2 regions of the Micromonospora sp. AKA38 genome follow, and region 2 is predicted to be linked to the other one. Evidence: predicted binding sites of a transcription regulator. Region 2 holds the regulator's gene; the other holds the start of a gene.
What was found. Region 2 encodes HrcA, which represses chaperone genes, less so after heat shock. Its sites were predicted from a motif close to GGTTNGCACNCTCNNNNNGAGNGTGCNAACC; they were not measured.

Region 1 (4,467 bases), 900 kb from region 2:
AGTGAGGAAGTGCACCGTGGCACAGGGCACCGTGAAGTGGTTCAACTCCGAAAAGGGCTACGGCTTCATCGCCGTCGACGGCGGTCAGGACGTCTTCGTCCACTTCTCCGCGATCGAGATGGACGGCTACAAGGCTCTGGACGACGGCCAGCGGGTCGAGTTCGAGATCGCCCAGGGCCAGAAGGGTCCGCAGGCCGAGCACGTCCGCGTCATCGCCTGATCGCTACCGGCCGTCGCCCACGGCCGAACCACCCCGACCGGGGCTGCGATGCCGCCCCGCACCGTGGAAGATCATGAGCCGTTCCAGCCGTTGCCGCTGAGGAGGGCCCATGTCCGACCTGCCCCCGTCGGGTTCCACCGAGCCGGTGCCCCCGGCCGACCCGGCCCGGCCTACGCCGCCCGCCGGGCCGGTGCCGGAGCAGTCGGGTCCGTCCGGGTCGCAACTGCCCGCCGGGTCGGCGCCGGAGCAGTCCGGGCCGCAGCCGCCCGCTGCCGGCCAGCCGCCCGCCGGGCCGGTGCCGGAGCAGTCCGGGCCGTCCGGGTCGCAACTGCCCGCCGCCGGTCAGCCGCCTGCCGGTCAGGCGCCCGTCGATCCGTGGGCCGACCTGACCACCGCCGATCCGCCGTACTCCGCCCCGCCGGCCGGCTGGCCCCACTCGGCCCCGCCGGCCGGCTGGCCCGCGCCGGAGCCCGCGCCGCCCGGTTGGCCCGCCACACCTGACGTCCCGTCGGGCTGGTCCGCGCCGGGCTCCGACCCGGGGGCGCCGAGCCTGCCCGGTACCCCGCCGCCCGGCTGGCCCGCCGCGCCGGCTCTCCCGCCGGGCGGGTCCGCGCCGGGCTCCACGCCACCCGCCGGCTGGCCCTGGCCCGCCGCCGGGCCGGCGCACCCGGGCCAGCCGATGCCCGGCGTGCCGTATCCGGGCCAGCCGATGCCGGGCGTGCCGTTCCCGGGTCAGCCGATGCCGGGCGTGCCGTTCCCGGGTCAGCCGATGCCGGGTGCGGCGTTCCCGGGTCAGCCGATGCCGGGCGTGCCGTATCCGGGTCAGCCGATGCCGGGTGCGGTCTACCCCGGGCCGCCGATGCCGGGCGCCGCGTATCCGGGGCACCCGGGGTCCGGGGTTTGGTATCCCGGTCTCGATCCGCAGGACCCGCTGGTGACCCCGCCGTACGCGGGCGTCGGGGGATGGTTCGCGCGGTGTGCCGGCGCGGTGCGGCGGGGGTGGCGGCAACTTCTGCCGATCATGCTGCTCACCCAGGGCGTTCCGGCGGCGGTGATCTCCGTACTCTCGCTCTTCCTGGTTCCCACCGACGAGATGGCGACCGGCCCGGACGGCGCGCCGGTGCTGCCGGACGGCTACCTGGAGCACGTGTTCGTGTTCTACGGCGCGGTCCTGTTCGCCGCGTTGGTCTTCGGTCCGCTCCAAGCGCTCGGCTGGGGTGCGGGCACGTGGGTGGTCGCCCGGCAGGCGGCCGGCGAGCCGGCCGGCCTGGGCGGGGCGCTCCGGTACGGCGCGCGTCGCGCGCTCGGCCTCTGGGGCTGGACGATCGTCGTCTCGCTGCTGATCACGGTCGGCGCCTGTCTCTGCCTGCTGCCCGGCATCTACGCCGGGTTCGCGGTCGCGTTGTTCGGGCCGGTCTACCTGTTCGAGCGGCAGGAGCCGGTCGGGCGGGCCTGGCGGATGTTCCACAACCGTTTGGGCATGGTGCTGGGTCGGGTGGCGCTGGTGGCGTGCGCGCTGGTCGCGGCCGCCGTGCTGGACGCCGTGGTGGGTGCGGTGAGCGGCGCGGCGTTCGGCACCGATCCGATGGCCGGGCCGGGTACCGCGGTCGGGGCGGTGACGTTGGCCGTGGTGGGTGCCGCGCTGGCCGCGCCGGCCTATCTCGCGCAGCTCGTCGGGCTGGTCGCCGCGTACGCCGAGCAGCGGGCCCACGAAGGCCCGGTGAACGCGGCCCGGCTGGCTGCGGAACTCGGCTGAGCGGTGCGGTCGTGCTTGCACTCGGCTAGGGAGAGTGCTAAACAAGTCATTGGCACTCGCGTACGGTGAGTGCCAATGGTCGGGGCGGTAGGGCCACGGCCGCGCCGGTGCCCCAGGGGTGCCGGAGCGGAACGGGGCCGGTCGTCGCGGGCTGTCCGGCCCGACCGAGGAGGACGTCGTCGTCGCCAGGTGGCGACGTCCCCAAGGTGCGTACACCAGACGGCCCATCCGGGCATCCCGGGTGGCCCGTGAGTGTCCAGGAGGACAACGCCGTATGGCCAAGATGATCGCGTTCGACGAAGAGGCGCGCCGCGGCCTCGAGCGGGGCATGAACCAGCTCGCCGACGCCGTGAAGGTGACGCTCGGACCCAAGGGCCGCAACGTCGTGCTCGAGAAGAAGTGGGGTGCCCCCACCATCACCAACGATGGTGTGAGCATCGCCAAGGAGATCGAGCTCGAGGACCCGTACGAGAAGATCGGCGCCGAGCTGGTCAAGGAGGTCGCGAAGAAGACCGACGACGTCGCCGGTGACGGCACGACGACGGCGACCGTCCTGGCCCAGGCTCTGGTCCGCGAGGGCCTGCGCAACGTGGCCGCCGGTGCCAACCCGATGGCCCTGAAGCGGGGCATCGAGGCCGCCGTCTCCAGCGTCTCGGAGGAGCTGCTCAAGCTCGCCAAGGACGTGGAGACCAAGGAGCAGATCGCCTCCACCGCCTCCATCTCCGCCGCCGACCCCAGCGTTGGCGAGATCATCGCCGAGGCGATGGACAAGGTGGGCAAGGAAGGCGTCATCACCGTCGAGGAGAGCAACACCTTCGGCCTGGAGCTTGAGCTCACCGAGGGCATGCGCTTCGACAAGGGCTACATCTCCGCCTACTTCATGACCGACCCGGAGCGTATGGAGGCCGTCTTCGACGACCCGTACATCCTGATCGTCAACAGCAAGATCTCGTCGGTGAAGGACCTGCTCCCGATCCTGGAGAAGGTCATGCAGTCGGGCAAGCCGCTGCTGATCATCGCCGAGGACCTGGAGGGCGAGGCCCTCGCCACGCTGGTCGTCAACAAGGTCCGGGGCACCTTCAAGTCGGTCGCCGTCAAGGCGCCGGGCTTCGGTGACCGCCGCAAGGCCATGCTGACCGACATCGCCATCCTCACCGGTGGCCAGGTCATCAGCGAGGAGGTCGGCCTCAAGCTGGACGCCGTCAACCTCGACATGCTGGGCCGCGCCCGCAAGGTCGTGGTGACCAAGGACGAGACCACCGTGGTCGACGGCGCCGGTGACGCCGAGCAGATCCAGGGCCGGGTGAACCAGATCCGGGCCGAGATCGACAAGAGCGACTCCGACTACGACCGGGAGAAGCTGCAGGAGCGTCTGGCCAAGCTGGCCGGCGGTGTTGCGGTGATCAAGGTCGGCGCGGCCACCGAGGTCGAGCTGAAGGAGCGCAAGCACCGCATCGAGGACGCCGTCCGCAACGCGAAGGCCGCCGTCGAGGAGGGCATCGTCCCGGGTGGTGGCGTCGCGCTGGTGCAGGCCGGCAAGACCGCCTTCGACAAGCTGGACCTGGCCGGCGACGAGGCGACCGGCGCGCAGATCGTCAAGATCGCGCTGGACGCCCCGCTGCGGCAGATCGCCGTCAACGCCGGCCTTGAGGGTGGCGTCGTCGTCGAGCGGGTCCGCAACCTCGACCCGGGTCACGGCCTCAACGCCGCGACCGGCGAGTACGTCGACCTGCTGGCCGCCGGCATCATCGACCCGGCCAAGGTGACCCGTTCCGCGCTGCAGAACGCCGCCTCGATCGCCGCGCTGTTCCTCACCACCGAGGCCGTCGTGGCGGACAAGCCGGAGAAGACCCCGGCCGCCCCGGCTGGCCCGGGTGGCGGGGAGATGGACTTCTGAGTCCAGCTCCACCCAGTACGCCGAAGGGGGGGGCGGGCCGCGTCAGCGGTCCGCCCCCCCCTTCGGCGTCCGCGTCAGGTGGGCAGCGGGCGTTGGTTGCGTCGCTTGTGCGCCCGGTCGTACGGCGGCAGCAGCCGCCTCGGCTCGTCCACCGGTTGCCGGGGCTCCTCCACGGCCGGCTGGTCCGCCGCGTCCTGTTCGGCGTCGCCCACGTCGAGCCGTTCGGTGGGCAGCTCGCCGCTCGGGCGCCGGCCCGTCGCCGGGTCGTCGGTCCGTTCGTTCTCCGTGGTCATAACGGGCCTCCTCTGCCCCTCGAACGGTAGGGGCCGGTCGACAGGCGTGGAGGAGGAACGGCGTTATGCCCCGTTGATGGCTTTCCGGTAGAGGAAGAAGACGCGCTCGATCCGGGCCCCGACCGCGTTCGAGTAGAACGGCACCGGGCCGACCCAGCCGATCTGCGCCTCGGTGATCCCGGCCGCCGCCTGGTCGCGGAGGCAGCGGCGCAGCAGCACCCCACCGATCCCGGAACCCTCGGCCGCCGGGGCGGTGCCCATCGGCCCGAACCAGCTCGGCCGCGCCGACCCGTACGCGGCG
Region 2 (4,467 bases):
GGGCCGGCCCGGCCACCTTCGCCAGCACCGGCTTCGGGCACTCCCGGACGGCGACCAGCACGTCGCCGAGCATGCCGGCCGGCACGGTCCCGCTGACGTACGCGGCGGCGGTCTCCTTCAGGTCGGCGCCGGAGCAGAAGACCGGGCCGGTGTGGTCCAGCACGATCGCCCGGACCGTGTCGTCGGCGACCGCCGCGGCCAGCCCGGCCAGCAGCTCGGTCATCAGCGGCGTGGAGAGCGCGTTGCGGTTGTGCGGGCTGTCCAGGGTGAGGGTCGTCACCCCACGGGCCGTGGCGACCCGCACGAGAGCGTCCGGAGAGGTCATGCCGGGCACACTAGTGGCCATGCCCGGCGTCCTTCCAGAAGGCGAACCCGTCCCGCGCGACGGGTCGCTGCCCGCCACCGCCCGCCGCGCCGTCGGCGCCCGCGGCTTCGGCGTGTACGTGCACGTCCCGTTCTGCGCCAGCCGGTGCGGTTACTGCGACTTCAACACGTACACCGCCGCGGAGCTGGGCGGCGGGGTGAGCCGGGAGACGTACGCCGACAGCGTGCTGGCCGAGCTGGCGCTCGCCGGCCGGGTGCTCGGCGACTCCCCGCCGCCCCGGGTGGACACCGTCTTCGTCGGCGGCGGCACACCCACCCTGCTGCCCGCCGACGACCTGGCCCGGATCCTGGACGCCATCGACCGCACCTGGGGGCTGGCCGCCGACGCCGAGGTGACCACCGAGGCCAACCCCGAGTCGGTCACCCCGGAGTCGCTGAAGACGCTGCGGGCGGCCGGCTACACCCGGATCTCGCTGGGCATGCAGTCCGCCGCCCCGGGCGTGCTCGCCGTGCTCGACCGGCGGCACAGCGCGGGCCGGGCCACCGCCGCCGCCGCCGAGGCCCGCGACGCCGGGTTCGACCACGTCAACCTGGACCTGATCTACGGCACGCCGGGGGAGACCGCGGACGACTTCGCCGCCTCGCTGGCCCAGGTGGTCGACGCCGGCGTGGACCACGTCAGCGCGTACGCCCTGATCGTGGAGGACGGCACCCGGCTGGCCGCGCGGATGCGCCGGGGCGAGCTGCCGTACCCCTCCGACGACGTGGCGGCGGACCGCTACCTGGCCGCGGAGGCGGCGCTGCACGCGGCCGGTTTCTCCTGGTACGAGGTCTCCAACTGGGCCCGTTCCGAGGCGGCCCGGTGCCGGCACAACCTGCTCTACTGGACCGGCGCCGACTGGTGGGGCCTGGGCCCGGGGGCGCACAGCCACGTCGGCGGCGTGCGCTGGTGGAACGTCAAGCACCCGGCCGGGTACGCGGAGCGGCTCGCCGGCGGCGCCTCGCCGGCGCTGGCCCGGGAACGGCTCACCGCCGACGAGCAGCACATGGAGGACGTGATGCTGCGGCTGCGGCTCGACTCCGGGCTGCCGCTTGTCGTGCTGGACGAAGCCGGCCGGGTGGGTGCCGAGCGGGCCCGGGCCGGCGGGCTGCTGGACGCCGACGCGTACGCGGACGGTCGCGCCGTGCTCACGCTGCGCGGTCGACTGCTGGCCGACGGCGTGGTCCGCGACCTGCTGCCCTGACCGGTCCGGCCGGCCCCGCCGTGCGGGACCGGCCGGCGGCTGTCACTTGATCAGGCTGGCCGACATCGGGTAGCGGTAGAGCTGCCCCTCGTTGGCCTTCACGCCGGCCAGGATGCCGAAGATGATGCCGACGATCATGGCGCCGAAGCCGACCACCAGGCCGATCAGGATGCAGGTGAGGATCCAGCCGACCAGCGCGATGATCGACCAGATGAGCTGGAAGTTCAGCGCGGCGACCGCGTGCGCCCGGACGGTCGGGGACTGGTTGCCCCGGGCCAGCAGCGCCACCAGCGGCGCGACCCAGCCCAGCACGCCGCCGCCGATCAGCATCCCGGCCGCGCCGCCGAAGTGCGCCACCAGGGCCCAGGTCTTGTCGTCGTTGTTGGCGTAGCCGGCCGGCGGGCCGTAGGAGCCGCCGGCGGGGTAGCCGCCGCCCGGCGCGCCGTAGCCCGGGGCGCCACCGCCGGGCGCGCCGTAGCCCGGCGTGTCACCACCGGCCGGGGGATAGCCGCCCGGCGGGGGGTAGCCGCCCGGCGGAGGCTGGCCGCCCGGGGGCGGATAACCGCCGGGCGGGGGATAGCCGCCCCCGCCCGGCGCCCCGGACAGTGGTGCGGTGGGGGGCTCGTCGGCCGGCGAGGAGCCGTACGGCGCCGACGGCGGGAACGGGTCGGGCTGGGGGCCGGGGTCCCCCGCTCCGGGAGGGCGAGGAGGTTCAGTCATGGACGTCACGGTAGGTCCCGGGGGCAAGCGGCACCAGGGCTGTTCGGCCCGACGCGCCGCCCGACCCCGGCGGACCGCACCCGGGGTGCGGCGCTGATCATCGCGCCGGCGGGGGTGCCGACGTAGACTGGCACTCGCTACAGTCGAGTGCCAGTTGCCCGCCGGATGCCGCGCGTCACCCGGCCGAGGTGCGTCAGGAGGTGGGGAGATGGGTCTCGACGACCGCAAGCTCGCCGTGCTGCGCGCCATCGTCGAGGACTACGTCGCCACGCAGGAGCCGGTGGGCAGCAAGGCCCTGGTCGAGCGCCACCAGCTCGGCGTCTCACCGGCCACCGTGCGCAACGACATGGCGGTGCTGGAGGAGGAGGGCTACATCCGGCAGCCGCACACCAGCGCCGGCCGGGTGCCCACCGACCGCGGGTACCGCCTCTTCGTGGACCGGCTCTCCCGGGTCAAGCCGCTCAGCCCGGCCGAGCGCCGGGCGATCGAGCGCTTCCTGGTCGGCGCCGTCGACCTCGACGACGTGGTGCACCGCACGGTCCGGCTGCTGGCCCAGCTCACCCGGCAGGTGGCCGTGGTGCAGTACCCGAGCCTGGCCCGCTCCAAGGTGCGCCACCTGGAACTGGTGCCGATCTCCACCACCCGGCTGATGGTCGTCATGATCGCCGACACCGGGCGGGTCGAGCAGCGGCTGGTCGAGCTGCCCGCCCCGGTCCCCGCCGAACACGTGACGGACCTGCGCCGGCTGGTCAACGAGAAACTGGTCGGCAGCCAGCTCGCCGAGACGCCCCCGCTGGTGCAGGCGCTGGTCGAGGAGTCCGCGCCGCACCTGCGCCCGGCCATGACCACGCTCTCCACCGTGCTGCTGGAGACGCTCGTCGAGCGGCACGAGGAGCGGATCGCGCTGGCCGGCACCGCCAACCTCACCCGGGGCGGCCTGCTCGACTTCCAGGGCTCGCTGCGCCCCATCCTCGAGGCGCTCGAAGAGGAGGTCGTGCTGCTCAAGCTGATCGGCGAGACCGAGCCGAGCAACACCACCCGGGTGCTCATCGGCGACGAGAACGAGATCGACAATCTGCGGGCCGCCTCGGTGGTCAGCACCGGTTACGGCCCGGGTGCCACGATCGTCGGTGGGCTCGGCGTGCTCGGGCCCACCCGGATGGACTACCCCGGCAATATCGCCATGGTGAGGGCCGTGGCACGCTACGTGGGCGAACTGCTGGCCCAGAACTGACCAGTCAGGGCCGACGGCCGGGAACGGCCGGCGACCGGCGACGCGAGACGAACATGAGGACACCGAACGCAGTGGCCAGGGACTACTACGGAATTCTCGGCGTGAGCCGGGACGCCTCCGACGACGACATCAAGCGTGCCTACCGGAAGTTGGCGCGGCAGTACCACCCGGACGTCAATCCGGACCCGGAGGCACAGGAGAAGTTCAAGGACATCAACGCCGCGTACGAGGTCCTCTCGGACGACCGGAAACGGCAGATCGTCGACCTGGGTGGCGACCCGCTCGCCCCGGGCGGCGGGGGCGCGGGCGCGGGTGGCCCGGGCGGCGCCGGCCCGTTCGTCGGCTTCCAGGACATCATGGACGCGTTCTTCGGCGGCGCGGCGGGCGGCAGCCGGGGTCCCCGGCCGCGTACCCGGCCGGGCGCCGACGCGATCCTGCGGCTGGAACTGGACCTCAACGAGACCGCGTTCGGCGTCGAGGCGCCGATCACTGTCGACACCGCGGTGCTCTGCACCACCTGCTCCGGCGCCGGCACCGCCGCCGGCACCCACCTGGCCACCTGTGAGGCGTGCGGGGGCCGCGGTGAGGTGCAGTCGGTGCAGCGGACGTTCCTCGGCCAGGTGGTCTCCGCCCGGCCGTGCACCGTCTGCCAGGGCTACGGCACCACGATCCCGCACCCCTGCCCGACCTGCGCCGGTGACGGGCGGGTACGGACCCGCCGCTCGCTGACCGTCAAGATCCCGGCCGGCGTCGAGGACGGCATGCGGATCCGGCTGGCCCAGCAGGGCGAGGTCGGCCCGGGTGGCGGCACCGCCGGCGACCTCTACGTCGAGATCCACGAGCGGACCCACGACGTCTACTCGCGCAAGGGCGACGACCTGCACTGCCGGGTCACGGTGCCGATGACCGCCGCCGCGCTCGGCACCCGGCTGACCATCAAGACGC

Region 1: groL (chaperonin GroEL) is a predicted target of HrcA. The motif match lies at 2,024-2,054, and genes of this name have one in related genera.

The regions. Positions count from the first base shown of each region.
Region 1 covers NZ_BNEI01000003.1:1,499,985-1,504,451, reverse strand. The annotation lists gene TPA0908_RS15575 (cold-shock protein) at 17-220, shown strand; gene TPA0908_RS15570 (hypothetical protein) at 330-1,976, shown strand; gene groL (chaperonin GroEL) at 2,251-3,873, shown strand; gene TPA0908_RS15560 (hypothetical protein) at 3,948-4,166, opposite strand; gene TPA0908_RS15555 (GNAT family N-acetyltransferase) at 4,230-4,467, opposite strand, start outside.
Region 2 covers NZ_BNEI01000003.1:601,237-605,703, reverse strand. The annotation lists gene TPA0908_RS11260 (enoyl-CoA hydratase-related protein) at 1-325, opposite strand, end outside; gene hemW (radical SAM family heme chaperone HemW) at 345-1,568, shown strand; gene TPA0908_RS11250 (DUF4870 domain-containing protein) at 1,611-2,288, opposite strand; gene hrcA (heat-inducible transcriptional repressor HrcA) at 2,497-3,522, shown strand; gene dnaJ (molecular chaperone DnaJ) at 3,594-4,467, shown strand, end outside.